One region of the Bacillus sp. KH172YL63 genome, then DNA from elsewhere that is predicted to be linked to it. Evidence: predicted binding sites of a transcription regulator. Region 1 holds the regulator's gene; each other region holds the start of a gene.

Region 1 (4,902 bases):
GACGGAGCCGCAGCGAAAGCGAGTCTGAATAGGGCGAATTGAGTATGTGGTCGTAGACCCGAAACCAGGTGATCTACCCATGTCCAGGATGAAGTTCAGGTAACACTGAATGGAGGTCCGAACCCACGCACGTTGAAAAGTGCGGGGATGAGGTGTGGGTAGCGGAGAAATTCCAATCGAACTTGGAGATAGCTGGTTCTCTCCGAAATAGCTTTAGGGCTAGCCTCATGTGTAAGAGTCTTGGAGGTAGAGCACTGTTTGGACTAGGGGCCCTCATCGGGTTACCGAATTCAGACAAACTCCGAATGCCAAAGACTTATCCATGGGAGTCAGACTGCGAGTGATAAGATCCGTAGTCGAAAGGGAAACAGCCCAGACCACCAGCTAAGGTCCCAAAGTATACGTTAAGTGGAAAAGGATGTGGAGTTGCTTAGACAACCAGGATGTTGGCTTAGAAGCAGCCACCATTTAAAGAGTGCGTAATAGCTCACTGGTCGAGTGACTCTGCGCCGAAAATGTACCGGGGCTAAACGTATCACCGAAGCTGTGGATTGACACCTTAAGGTGTCAGTGGTAGGAGAGCGTTCTAAGGACTGCGAAGCTAGACCGTAAGGACTGGTGGAGTGCTTAGAAGTGAGAATGCCGGTATGAGTAGCGAAAGATGGGTGAGAATCCCATCCACCGAATGCCTAAGGTTTCCTGAGGAAGGCTCGTCCGCTCAGGGTTAGTCAGGACCTAAGTCGAGGCCGATAGGCGTAGACGATGGACAACAGGTTGATATTCCTGTACCACCTCTTTTCCGTTTGAGCAATGGGGGGACGCAGGAGGATAGGGTAAGCGCACTGCTGGATATGTGCGTCTAAGCAGTTAGGCTGATGATGAGGCAAATCCCGTCATCGTGAAGGCTGAGCTGTGATAGCGAGCGAATTATAGTAGCGAAGTTCCTGATTCCACACTGCCAAGAAAAGCCTCTAGCGAGGAAAAAGGTGCCTGTACCGCAAACCGACACAGGTAGGCGAGGAGAGAATCCTAAGGTGAGCGAGAGAACTCTCGTTAAGGAACTCGGCAAAATGACCCCGTAACTTCGGGAGAAGGGGTGCTCTGGTAGGGTGCAAGCCCGAGAGAGCCGCAGTGAATAGGCCCAGGCGACTGTTTAGCAAAAACACAGGTCTCTGCGAAGCCGTAAGGCGAAGTATAGGGGCTGACGCCTGCCCGGTGCTGGAAGGTTAAGAGGAGTGCTTAGCGCAAGCGAAGGTGCGAATCGAAGCCCCAGTAAACGGCGGCCGTAACTATAACGGTCCTAAGGTAGCGAAATTCCTTGTCGGGTAAGTTCCGACCCGCACGAAAGGCGTAACGATCTGGGCACTGTCTCAACGAGAGACTCGGTGAAATTATAGTACCTGTGAAGATGCAGGTTACCCGCGACAGGACGGAAAGACCCCGTGGAGCTTTACTGTAGCCTGATATTGAATTTTGGTACAGCTTGTACAGGATAGGTAGGAGCCTTGGAAACCGGAGCGCCAGCTTCGGTGGAGGCATCGGTGGGATACTACCCTGGCTGTATTGAAATTCTAACCCGCGCCCCTTATCGGGGTGGGAGACAGTGTCAGGTGGGCAGTTTGACTGGGGCGGTCGCCTCCTAAAGAGTAACGGAGGCGCCCAAAGGTTCCCCTCAGAATGGTTGGAAATCATTCGCAGAGTGTAAAGGCACAAGGGAGCTTGACTGCGAGACCTACAAGTCGAGCAGGGACGAAAGTCGGGCTTAGTGATCCGGTGGTTCCGCATGGAAGGGCCATCGCTCAACGGATAAAAGCTACCCCGGGGATAACAGGCTTATCTCCCCCAAGAGTCCACATCGACGGGGAGGTTTGGCACCTCGATGTCGGCTCATCGCATCCTGGGGCTGTAGTCGGTCCCAAGGGTTGGGCTGTTCGCCCATTAAAGCGGTACGCGAGCTGGGTTCAGAACGTCGTGAGACAGTTCGGTCCCCTATCCGTCGTGGGCGCAGGAAATTTGAGAGGAGCTGTCCTTAGTACGAGAGGACCGGGATGGACGCACCGCTGGTGTACCAGTTGTCTTGCCAAAGGCATCGCTGGGTAGCTATGTGCGGAAGGGATAAGTGCTGAAAGCATCTAAGCATGAAGCCCCCTCGAGATGAGATTTCCCATCACGTAAGTGAGTAAGATCCCTAGAAGATGACTAGGTAGATAGGTCAGAGATGGAAGCATGGCGACATGTGGAGTTGACTGATACTAATCGATCGAGGACTTAACCACAAAGAGTCATATTTATATGAACAACAGGCTGATATTCGGCTTTCTTGACATCAATTCTTTATCTAGTTTTGAAGGAATAAACCTTCAATTAAATATTCGTCTGGTGATTATGGCGAAGAGGTCACACCCGTTCCCATGCCGAACACGGAAGTTAAGCTCTTCAGCGCCGATGGTAGTTGGGGGATCTCCCCCTGTGAGAGTAGGACGTCGCCAGGCAAATAGTAGGAAAGAGTAGCTCTTTAGGGGGCTGCTTTTTTTGTGTTGGTTTTTGGGAGTGGGGGCTTCCGGGGTTGGTGATAGAGCTCGAGTTGGATGGTAGTGGGAGTACAAGAAGATTGAAGACGTGATGGAGTGAAGAAGATCTTTGTTCAGTTCTCCGTAGAGGGATTTGAAGATTAGTCGCAGCTTTAGCGCGGATGATAGATTGGGTGCGGTATTAGACTGTGGGGTGGCGCCAGGCGAATAGTTCAGAAGGGTAGCTCTTTGAGAGATACTCTTTTTTGGTTGGTGTGGATGTGGGGAGGGGGAATGGTAGGAGAGAGGGGAGGCCTCCGGGGAAGGGACGTTGTAAGAAAGTGTGGATTTAGTAAATTGGTAAGTTTGAGTCAACACATTTTAGTGACGAAATGGGTAATATTGTTAAACGACGCATAAACCAAGTAAAGAGACGCATAAATGAAAAAAACGACGCAAAAACCTCTGAAAATGACGCAAATAACCCTAAAAGAGACGCATAAACCTTGTGAAATGACGCAATCAGCATGAGTGACCTTCTTAAAATAGCTCCCAATACCATGAAAATCAGTAACATCTAATGTCCCCATCCTGGGTTTCACCGTAAATTCGAAGAATAACCCTTCTATATGGTTGATTTTTAACAGAAAGGGTAACCAATTCTAATAAAAAAGCCATCCCTCTCATTTAAATCTTCTCCCAGCCCGCACAACGGAGTGGAAACTTACTATACTTATTAAAATAGGTCGGAAGTCAGACCCCCAGATCAACACCCCATCCCGCCATCCCCCAAAAACTCAAAAATCCCCACCCCCCCACGTTTAAAACCTCCCAAAAACAGGAAAACTTCTAAGGGTAAACTTCATAATTGCAAAGTTGATTTCCCGGTTGTATAATTATAGTCAAATATAGTCAAAGTCAAAATGAGGAGGAGGTTTGATGAGGAACATTTCCGACATCATTGAAAATTATTTGAAGAACGTGTTAGAAGTGAGTGAACGTGAGATCGTCGAGATTAAAAGGAGCGAGATCGCTGATAAGTTTCAATGTGTTCCTTCTCAAATTAATTATGTCATCAATACCCGCTTTACGATTGAACGTGGATATGTAGTGGAGAGTAAGCGGGGTGGCGGAGGCTACATCCGGATCATGAAGGTGAAGGCTCACGATCAAGTTCACTTGATTGATCAGCTTGTTTCTTTGATAACGCAAATGATCAGTCAAAATACGGCGGCTGATATTGTGTTTAGATTGGTTGAAGAAGAGATCATTTCCGAGAGAGAAGCGAAGATCATGCTGAGTGTGATGGATCGATCGGTCATCATGGTGGATCTGCCTGAAAGGGATGTACTGAGAGGAAGGATGCTCAGGGCGATGCTTGATACTTTGAAATATGAGTAAGTGTTGAGGAGTGAGAGGGATGGTGTGTCAAGACTGCAATGAAAGACCTGCAACCCTTCATTTTACAAAGGTGGTCAATGGGGAAAAGACGGAGGTTCATTTATGTGAGCAGTGCGCGCAGGATAAAGGTGACATGTTCATGTTTGATTCTAATCCTGGGTTTTCTGTGAACAATCTATTGGCAGGTCTCCTTAATATATCCCCTGCATTTAAGCAGGCAAAGGAAGCTGAAATTCCTAAGGCAGAAGTACTTCAATGCAAGAAATGTAAGATGACGATTCATCAGTTTATCAATGTAGGAAGATTTGGCTGTGCCCATTGTTATGAGACGTTCAAAGACGAGTTGACGCCTTTGTTAAAGCGTGTTCACAGTGGAAATGTTGAGCATCATGGCAAGGTTCCGGAACGGATGGGCGGCGCCATTCATTTGAAAAAGAAAATTCAACAGCTGAAATCGGAACTGCAGAAGATGATAGTGGATGAAGAGTTTGAAAAAGCAGCTGAGATCAGAGATGAAATCCGCTCCCTGGAGAAAGAAATCAAGAAAGAAGGGGGAGAGCAGGAATGAGTCTTGAAAAGTTCTTGAGTAATGCTGTCAGTTCGTGGATGAGTGAAGAGGGACCGAACTCAGATATTGTCCTCAGTTCGAGGGTGAGACTTGCAAGGAACCTGACTGATTTCCGTTTTTCTACTTTATATTCTTCAGAAGAAGCCAAAGAGATTGTGGAGCGTGTGAAGGATAAACTCTCTTTTTACCCGAAAGAGCTCGGGGAATTGGAATTTTTACCGACAAGTGAGATTCAGCCCCTCCAAAAGAGGGTATTGATGGAGAAACACCTTATTAGTCCCAACCTGGCAGAGGATACGAATGATGGGGCAGTCCTTTTATCAAATGAGGAAGATGTCAGCATAATGGTAAACGAAGAGGACCATATTCGAATACAGTGTTTATATCCCGGTTTGCAATTGAAGGAAGCACTGCAGCGGGCGA
Region 2 (4,902 bases), 670 kb from region 1:
GAAGACAAACGTTTGAAAAAAGGTATGAAGATCTCACCCCGATCCTGGAAACAGTGATCGAAAACCAAAAAGTGAATGCACCATCCCACCAATTCGTGATCGAAAAAGAAACCGACTGTACGATCGTCCTCGGAGATAAAGATAAATTATCCCAGGCGTTCACAAACCTGATCAGTAATGCGATCAAGTATTCTCCTGACGGTGGCCATATCTTTGTACGCCTGCGTGAAGACGATGATCGGATTCACATCGATATCGAGGATGAAGGCCTTGGCGTGCCAGAGGAAGCGATCCCTAATCTGTTCACCAAATTCTACCGGGTCGACAACTCAGACCGGAGAAGGATCGGTGGAACAGGACTCGGACTCACCATCGTGAAGGAAATCGTCGAGACCCATGAAGGATCGATTCATGTCTCATCAGAACTTGGTGAAGGGACGACATTCACGGTAACATTGCCGGTCGTGACGATGGAAATCTTCAAAGAGGAAGAGCAGTGCGGAAACGGAATGGAGATCATGGTCATTGAAGATGACGTGAATCTTGCCACACTGCTGCGTACAGAACTCTCTGAAAGCGGCTTCCAAGTGCAGCATACGAAATCCGGTAAAGAAGCATTGGAAAAAATGAAAGAAATCAATCCATGTGCCATCGTCCTAGACATCATGCTCGAAGGAAATATGTCGGGCTGGGATGTACTTGAGAAAATCAAAGAAGATGAAACACTATCTGAAGTGCCGATCATCATCTCATCTGCCCTCGAGGAGAAGGAGAAAGGCATGACATTGGGAGCGAATGAATATTTGGTGAAGCCTTATCAGCCAAGTAAGCTTTCGAAGACTGTCCTTCATCTCCTGTTGAAAAACGGATTGAAAGACGAAATCCAATAAAAATCAAAAAGAACCCGCTCACGTCTTTCCGTGAGCGGGTTCTTTCATCATTATTTGTTGTTCATTTCATTGCGCGTGATGATGCGGTCAATCAATCCGTATTCAAGCGCTCTTTCAGCTGTCATGAAGTTATCACGGTCTGTATCCTTTGAAATCACTTCAAGTGGTTGACCTGTGCGATCAGCAAGGATTTGGTTCAGTTTTTCACGAAGGAATAGAATGCGCTTTGCAGCGATTTCGATTTCCGTCGCCTGACCCTGTGCGCCACCAAGTGGTTGGTGAATCATTACTTCAGCATTTGGCAGGGCAAGACGCTTGCCTTTAGCACCAGCTGCAAGAAGGAACGCACCCATTGACGCCGCCATACCGATACAGATCGTCTGTACATCAGGCTTGATGTATTGAATTGTATCGTAGATGGCCATACCAGCCGTGATGCTTCCACCAGGAGAGTTTATGTAGATTGAGATATCCTTCTCCGGGTTTTCCGACTCAAGGAAAAGAAGCTGTGCCACGATGGAGTTTGCCACATTATCATCAATGGCGCTTCCAAGCATGATCACACGGTCTTTCAACAGGCGTGAATAAATGTCATACGCACGCTCACCGCGGTTTGTTTGTTCAATTACTGTAGGAATTAAATTCATCCTCGTTCCTCCTTAAATATCCTTTTTATTGTTTAGAATACCATATTCACTTTGTACTGTAATCATACACCCATGGTCAATAAAGGTCAAACTAAACGCTTCCAATATTGACTTGTATATAAATCCTTTCTACATGATACCCATAGATACCTTTTTTAAACAGAAATCCTTTAGATAAAGGGAGGAGCATTCTGTAATAAATTAAGTGTGGGATGTGGACCGTTTCATTCCGCTGCAGGCACTTGCTTTCCGGCGGGGCGTGAGTTGAGCCTCCTCGGGCTTCGCCCTGTGGGGTCTCAACTTCCCGCTAGTCCCGCAGGAGTCAAGTGCCTTCCGCTTCATTCCACTCTGTGGTTTTTGACTAGGATATTAGAAGAGGGTTATAGGCCTTTTATAATTTCATACGTCTCATAACTTATATGATGAGGAATCCTCTGAAAAAGATAAATTACAATATCTATTGCAAACAAGCAATATCTACCTTATAATATATATTCGTGACGGATATTTATTACATGCCCTCGTGGTGCAACGGATAGCACGTAAGATTCCGGTTCTTAAAATGGGGGTTCGATTCCCTCCGAGGGCGTACCAAAGACCTTGTGTTTGTTGATTAGATCAGCAGGCATGGGGTCTTTTTTTGTTTAGTTTGTTTGGGGGCTTTTCAAATGGTTATACCACGCATTGGAAGGAACAAACATGTCAAGAAGAAAAGCAACGACTTGCTCAAAGGTATTAAATTCGTAAGTTCCAAAGAACGATCAGAAATCTAAAGGTTTTCAGACGGTTTCAAAAGAGTTTTTAAGGCATTGGACGATAAAAGGAATTTCACCAGATACAGTTAAGTTTTATGACAAGGAGCTTAAAGGATTATTTAAAGCGTTTCATGAAATGGAAATATCGTTGGTTGATTTTTACAAATTGCAGCCTGATGAGGTTTTGAGTGGACTGAAAGTATGTTGAAAAATAAAAGAGTCGTCTTTTCAATTAGCGCTTTAAATATGGCATAAAGTAGAGGTGAAGTAATTAGTGCTCCACATATATTTCAATTTGTTGGACTTTTTGACTTTGCTATCATGTTAACCTTGCTCATGTGGGACTTTCCTTAAAAGAATTATGTTCTCTAAAGGTTCAAGACTAGTTGTTTGATGGTTATGGAGAGGTCAAAATTTCACACGTGAAGAATAGGTGAGCGTGACGAATACCCATTACAAAGAGACTTAAAACAGTTTAAAAAGCTTATTGCGAGGAGATCAGTACCCTTGAGAATGATGCTTTGTTTGTAAGTCTCGATCTAATACGAAAGCGATATACAATAAATTTACCCCTCTCTTAGTGATATCAGGGGAAGTAATATTAGAATGTCAATTATGGGTGGATAAGATATTATAACTGGTTTATAAAAACGGGATATCGAAATGTGTATGTTAGTATATTTAATGTTTTTGTGTAGGGAGTTCATGAAATTAAAAAATCTTTCAACATAAAAAATATATCTCTCAAATGATTAATCTAAAATTAGTTAAGGTACGAATTGAACCTTCCAATATTATGGGAAAATGGATAAAATAGAATTAGTTTTTAATTATGGGGGTGGGGTCTTTTGGAGGAGTTTTTCAGTTTTGTATCTACATCCGAATTTAATACAACGATTGCAATTCTTTCAGTCTTATTAACTATAGGCTTTTTTTCTGTACAAGAAGTAAGGCAAAGAAAGCATAGCACAAAAGAAACAATTCGATTAACAGAAGAACTTGTTAATCTTATCATTCGTAATTCAGTAAATAAAAACCTAAATATATCAAATATTAATCTTACATATATGCTTGAAGGAATGATGATTTCAAAGAATTTTAACTTAAGGCATAATACAGAACAAATATTAAAAATGGTGTATGCTAAGGTTTATGAAAACGAACATATTAGTATTGATGTACGGCCAAGTTTATTGTCCGAAATCGAAGATAGGATTAATAGTTTAATGTATGAAGAAGTTGATTTGCCTTATAATAGTGATAAAAGAAGTGTCTGGTCGTTATCTATTTCGATTGTAGCAGCTGCAGTGATATCATTAATACCTTCTTGGATTATCGGATATGTAGAACCAAGTAAGGGGGTAATAAGTAATTCTTTATTATTAATATTAGTATTAGCATTTATTGTGGCTTTTCCTCTGGTAATTATAAAAGTAATACAGCCAATAGTTAGAAATTATAAAATTACAAAACAAAATGCTAATCCAGCTAATGGTAACCAAATTAGCATAAATACAGTCCCTACATTCCCATCGTTAATTAATGATACTCATAGCTCATCTGTTACCGACAAAGAAATAGATTTTAATAGTTTAGTGGAGGATGGACCAACTGTAATTGAAGTTTTTAAACAACGGTATATCCTAGAGAATTTAATAAATGAATTAATAAGAAAAACTCTTAAAGACCATCAAAAGTATTTCTCTCCCGTTAAGTCATTAATGCTTTTACGTGATAATAATATTATTGGGATCGAATTCTATCACAACTTAAGAGAATTATTAAGGTTTGCAAATTCTGTTGTACATGAAGGTACAAGTCAACATATCAAATCAAACTATATGGAAGAAATTATAAATAAAATGAAATTAGAAGCAATTGTACTCAAGAGATTAATAGAAAGTGAACCTGGAAATGACCATACTAAATCAGCTTAGATTTTTATTAGTAGAAAACTTGCTTATAAAGGCAAGTTTTTTTATTACTATTTGAGCGTTCTTATAGGGTGACATTTCCATATATATATTAATCGCATCATTAGAGAATTTTGACTGATGATTTCGTTCCAATTGGTGTGCATTACGAGACTTGTTCAATGGATTCAATTGGTGTTATGTACGTTAATTCTAATAAACTTCATCACAAGTCATAAAGTGAATTTAGTGTTTAGGCGCTGTTCTTTTAATAATGATATGGTATTATTTTCCAGAGTAAAATACCTATGAATTACATGAAAGAAATGAGTGGTTAGATGGAAAGTGCAAAGTTTAATGAATGGTTTAATAAAAAAACTATTACAAAACTAATTGAAAAAGATATCGATGAGAAAATATCCAATCAATTAGTTAACTCCAAAAGCTTATATAAAGAAATGGAATCATCTTACAGGAATGAGTTTTTCTACAAAAACACCCTTTTTAATAAGTATGTTTTAGGGACGTATAGTTTAAATACAACAGTGGCTTTAAGTGAATTTGAGATTGATAATTCAAAGGCAGATTTTGCAATAATTAATAAGAAAAAATCTTTTGTTGTAGAAATAAAAACCGACTTAGACACATTAGACAAATTGATATATCAAATTGAAGATTATTATAAAGTCTTTTCTTT
Region 3 (4,902 bases), 830 kb from region 1:
ATGGGTAATGCCCAGGACGCCGTGAAAGAGGCTGCTGACTGGGTGACGGGTATCAATACCGACCACGGTGTTGCACAAGCGATCGATAAAGTGCTGAAAGAAATGGAATAAATGCATGAAAGGGAAGCCTGATTCACAGCGGATCAGGCTTTTCTCATTTGAAAGGCGTCTATACTCTTCACGTTCCGTCTATACTGAGTAACAAAAACAAGGATTGAACACTGTATGTACCTGATACTTGTTGTAGTGGTTTATATATTATTTGCCTGGTTCTTCGTTGATTGGAAAAGATGGAAGGAGTTCTATCCGACAGTACAATTTTTCATCATCTGCAATCTTCTGTACAACTTCTTATTCTATCATCACACATTATGGGCGTATAAAGCGGTCACGGTGGACTGGCTGAATCACACGCTGATTGAGCTCGTCTTCACCTTTTTCATCATTCCCGTCGTCATCATGATTTTTCTCCGCTTCTTTCCATCCGGGAAAAAGACGGCTCTGTACTTGTTATGCTGGATCCTTTATTTTACCTTTCTCGAATTCCTATTTTATAAAAAAGGGTTGTTTCTGTATGACCATGGCTGGAACTTAGGATGGTCTGCCATTTTCAACGTCATCATGTTCTCCATCCTGGGGCTTCACCATAAAAAGCCGCTTTTGGCACTTTTGCTATCACTGCCCACGATCATCATCCTGCTGTATATCTTCCATCCTACTTTTTCTGAATTAAAGTGAGGGCATGTTTATGAGCTCCTTTTCCACACCACACTTTATTGCCGCAGTATTAGCAGTGTATGCCATCATGTTCATTTATCTCTTGATTCTGAAGCGGAAGAAATAAGGACAGAACAAAGAAAAAGAAGCACCCGGGGATGCTTCTTTTTCTCATTTCACAATGATCTCATCATTTTCCACTGTTACACTCACATCGGTCACCGCTTCTTCACCGAGAAGCAGATCGGCAATTTTGTCTTCCACTCTTTCCTGGATTACCCGGCGCAATGGGCGGGCCCCGAATTCTGGATGATAACCCAGCTCAACGAGTTTCTGCTTCGCTTCTTCGTCAACAGTCAGGCGAATGTCCTGTTCTTTCAGATCATTTTTCAGTTCATTGAGCATAAGATCGAGAATCTGAAGGAGCCCTTCTTTTTCAAGGGATTGAAATTCGATGATGCTGTCAAATCGGTTCAGGAACTCAGGTTTGAAATAAGCACCGAGTAATTGGAGGATATTCGTCTCTTTGATGGCGTCTGTCCCTCCTGTATCAAAACCGACTACTGCTTCTTTCTTATCTGGTACACCTGCGTTACTTGTCATGATGATGACTGTCTCTTTAAAGCTGACCGTTCTTCCTTGACTGTCAGTCAGGCGTCCATCTTCAAGGATTTGCAGGAACATGTGCTGAACATCCGGATGTGCTTTCTCGATTTCATCGAGCAGGATGATGGAATAAGGATTTCTTCTCACTTTCTCGGTGAGTTGGCCAGATTCTTCATGACCAACATAGCCTGGAGGAGAACCGATTAGTTTTGACACCGAGTGCTTCTCCATATATTCACTCATATCCAGTCGCAGCATGGCATCCTTTGATCCGAACAATTCTTCTGCCAGGGTTTTCGTCAACTCCGTCTTACCGACACCGGTAGGTCCTACGAATAGGAAGGTACCGATGGGACGATGCTTTGCTTTCAGTCCTGCACGGCTCCGGCGGATCGCTTTCGCCACTTTTTTCACTGCTTCTTCCTGCCCGATTACTTTGCCGGCCAGATTTTCCTGCAAAGATTTTATTCTTGTTCTGTCATCACTTTGAAGCTTCCCGACCGGAATGCCTGTTTTCGATTCGATGATCTTTTGGATCAGCTCTTTTTCTACCCATAATGTGCTGTCAGCCGTACTTTCGCTGATTTGTTTTTCAATGGCCGCTTCCTCATCACGAAGGACCGCTGCCTGTTCATAGTCTTCTGCTTTCGTTGCCTGTTCTTTCTTCAATCTTACTTCGTTTAATTTCTTGTGAAGTGCTGTTTTATCTTTCCCCTCGGCCAACAGGTTCACTTTCGAGCCTGCTTCATCCATCAAATCGATCGCTTTATCCGGTAAGAATCGGTCCTGGATGTATCTGTGGGATAATTTCACACATGCCTCAATGGCTTCATCTGTGAATTCCACGCCATGATATTCCTCATAACGGCCTTTCAATCCCTTCAGGATCTCGACGGCTTCCTCAAGGCTCGGCTCATTGACCATCACCGGCTGAAAACGACGTTCCAGGGCTGCATCCTTTTCGATTTGTCTGTATTCTTTCAGGGTTGTCGCACCGATCACCTGCAGCTCGCCGCGGGCAAGTGACGGCTTCAGGATGTTCCCCGCATCCATGGAGCCTTCTGCCGAACCGGCCCCTACCAGCTGGTGGATTTCGTCTATGAAGAGCATGACATTCTTTCGATTTTGCAATTCGTTGATGATGCTCTTCAAACGCTCTTCGAAGGATCCCCTTACCCCGGTACCTGCAGTCAACGAGGCAACATCAATCACATACACTTCCTTATTCAGAAGTTTCGACGGTACTTCCCCAGCTACGATTTTCCGTGCGAGACCTTCAGCAATGGCGGTTTTACCGACACCGGGCTCACCGATCAGCACCGGATTGTTTTTATTGCGGCGGTTGAGAATTTCAATGACCCGTTCAACTTCCTTATCACGGCCAATGACCGGGTCGATCAACCCTGCTCTCGCAGCAGCTGTCACATTACGGCCGAACTGGTCAAGAACACCGTTGTTCCCCCGGCCACTTTCTGATGCGGGCGAAGGTTGACCTGCTTGATTTCCCTGAGCAGCACCCATGCTCATTCCCTTTAACCATTCATCGAAAGGAAATCCGCCGTGGATGCCAGAAGGGGTCTGCTGTTTTTGAAAGCAAGCAGAACACATCTTCATTCTTGACTTCTTTTCATTCACTTGCGTATATACTTCGATTGTTGCCTGGTTGTGCTGACATACTTGGCATTTCATTGAACATAACCTCCTGTAGATTCATATATATTTCATTTATTTATTCGTTTTTTTAGTAAGGTCTCTTGCAGTACACTTTGACTATCTTTGACCTTACAATCTCAGTATACTTTGACCTTCTTTGACTTTCAACTTATATGATTAAGGTAAATGTTGGTTATTTTTCCTAAGAGTTTGGGATAATAGCCTTTGGATTTCACAGTTTATATAAATAATAAACACAAAAAAAGCCGGGGTTATCCCAGCTTTCCTTTTTTAATACCAGTGCTCCCAGTGTTCTTTATGGCAACGGTGTTTTTTGTGGCAAGTACATTTTTTAATATGCTTTAGTTCGTCTAAGATCTCTTTCAATAATTTTTCGATACCCTTTTGTTCATGCTTGTCTTTTTTGTGGCAACCTTGTTGTTTGCGATCCATCCGTTGCCCCACCACTCTCTCAACCATCGGAAGAACATTCATCATGTTCGCCAATTGATCAAGATTATCCAGTCCTTTTCCTTCTGACTCAAAAAAATCTTTAAGAACACCAGTGTCCAATAAGGAGCTTAACTGATCTTTAGCAGCTTCAAATTTACTTAAATCTTCACCAGTATACTGTTTGATTAAATCCATGATACCTTCAAGTGGATTATTTTTTTCACTCATTGTTTTCCCCCCATTCCTAGTAAAAAAATCTCATTCATTCTCCCTGAAAACGGTAGGCCTAAACGTTTCCAAGGACTTTCATTTTAATGATTTGTTACATAATCGCGTAAACGATTAATAAAATTAGTAGCACGATCGCAATGAAGATGGCAGCTAAAAATTTTCCTAGTGCTAAAAAGATCAGAAAAACTAACAGCAATAGAACCAATAACAAACTGAAAAAATCAAATTTGTCTTGAGAATGACATTTATTCATCTAATATCACCTCACTTATACAGTACTCGTAAAGTACTTTACATCGTTATCATATGTATGAATTGATAGTTTCGTCTGATAGAAACGTCTATTCCTCGTAAAAAAAGGCTCTTACAAAAAAAATACTAGACCTGTCTGGACAGGCCTAGCATTTCTTCTATTCAATATAGGTTTTATACGATTTCCCGATTCCAATGGCGATGCTCTGCAATGGCAGCTGCGAATGCTTTCGCAAATGAATGCATGTCATCTCCGGTTACGACACCAGGACCGCTGATAGAAGCTTCTTCTAACCATTTGATCCCTTCATGAGTCGCGCCGATCGGTTTAAAGTGTGAATAAGCTTCCTTCACGAAGTATGAAGTGTCTTGAGAGAACTTTTTATCAACATCCTCCCCGCCGACAACATACAGGCTGTCAAATAGTACCGACTCTCCTGTCAAGAAGGTGTGGTCGACTTCGAGTTCCGAGCCGTCCTTTCCTTTTCTCATTCCCAGCTTGTTACTGATGATTTCAGGCTGCGCACCTTCCTCTTTCAGAAGGGAAAGGACCTTCGTCACTTCTTCTCCGTTGAAGCCGTCAGCAACGATGACACCTACTTTACGGGTATCGGGCTTCTTGACTGTGTTTTCCTGGCTTAACGCGGGAGAAGATTTCGTTACTTTAGAATCTTCTCCATTCGGAACTTCTACGTTGATTGCTTCTGCAAATCCTTTAGCCAGATCCATGCTGACGTTTGCGAACATATCAACCACTTGTTTTTGAACCGATTTGCTCATTACCTTCCCGAGTTCAAAACTGAAAGCTTGGATAATATGCTCTTTCTCCGGCTCGCTCATGCTGTTCCAGAAAAGGGTGGCTTGAGAGAAATGGTCTTTGAAGCTTTCACTTCTTGCCCGTACTTTCCTTCCTTCCATCTTTTCTTGATAGTGGGTGTATCCTCCCTCTTCCTTGGAAGCTGGGGCAGGTGTATTGTGGGCAAGTGAGTT

The links. The regulator CtsR, encoded in region 1, represses protease genes until heat stress. The targets are predictions, from matches to a motif close to ATGGTCAATAAAGGTCAAACA.
Region 2: the regulator CtsR is predicted to act here: its motif matches at 1,610-1,630, upstream of clpP (ATP-dependent Clp endopeptidase proteolytic subunit ClpP).
Region 3: the regulator CtsR is predicted to act here: its motif matches at 3,121-3,141, upstream of KH172YL63_RS04610 (ATP-dependent Clp protease ATP-binding subunit).

What each region holds. Positions count from the first base shown of each region.
Region 1 covers NZ_AP022842.1:108,839-113,740, forward strand. The annotation lists rRNA gene KH172YL63_RS00570 (23S ribosomal RNA) at 1-2,276, shown strand, start outside; rRNA gene rrf (5S ribosomal RNA) at 2,376-2,492, shown strand; gene KH172YL63_RS00580 (CtsR family transcriptional regulator) at 3,450-3,911, shown strand; gene KH172YL63_RS00585 (protein-arginine kinase activator protein McsA) at 3,931-4,479, shown strand; gene KH172YL63_RS00590 (protein-arginine kinase McsB) at 4,476-4,902, shown strand, end outside.
Region 2 covers NZ_AP022842.1:3,686,070-3,690,971, reverse strand. The annotation lists gene KH172YL63_RS18910 (ATP-binding protein) at 1-890, shown strand, start outside; gene clpP (ATP-dependent Clp endopeptidase proteolytic subunit ClpP) at 941-1,537, opposite strand; tRNA gene KH172YL63_RS18900 (tRNA-Arg) at 2,055-2,126, shown strand; gene KH172YL63_RS18895 (hypothetical protein) at 3,141-4,229, shown strand; gene KH172YL63_RS18890 (sce7726 family protein) at 4,544-4,902, shown strand, end outside.
Region 3 covers NZ_AP022842.1:937,123-942,024, reverse strand. The annotation lists gene KH172YL63_RS04620 (Cof-type HAD-IIB family hydrolase) at 1-111, shown strand, start outside; gene KH172YL63_RS04615 (CBO0543 family protein) at 226-738, shown strand; gene KH172YL63_RS04610 (ATP-dependent Clp protease ATP-binding subunit) at 889-3,012, opposite strand; gene KH172YL63_RS04605 (hypothetical protein) at 3,268-3,657, opposite strand; gene KH172YL63_RS04600 (catalase) at 4,087-4,902, opposite strand, start outside.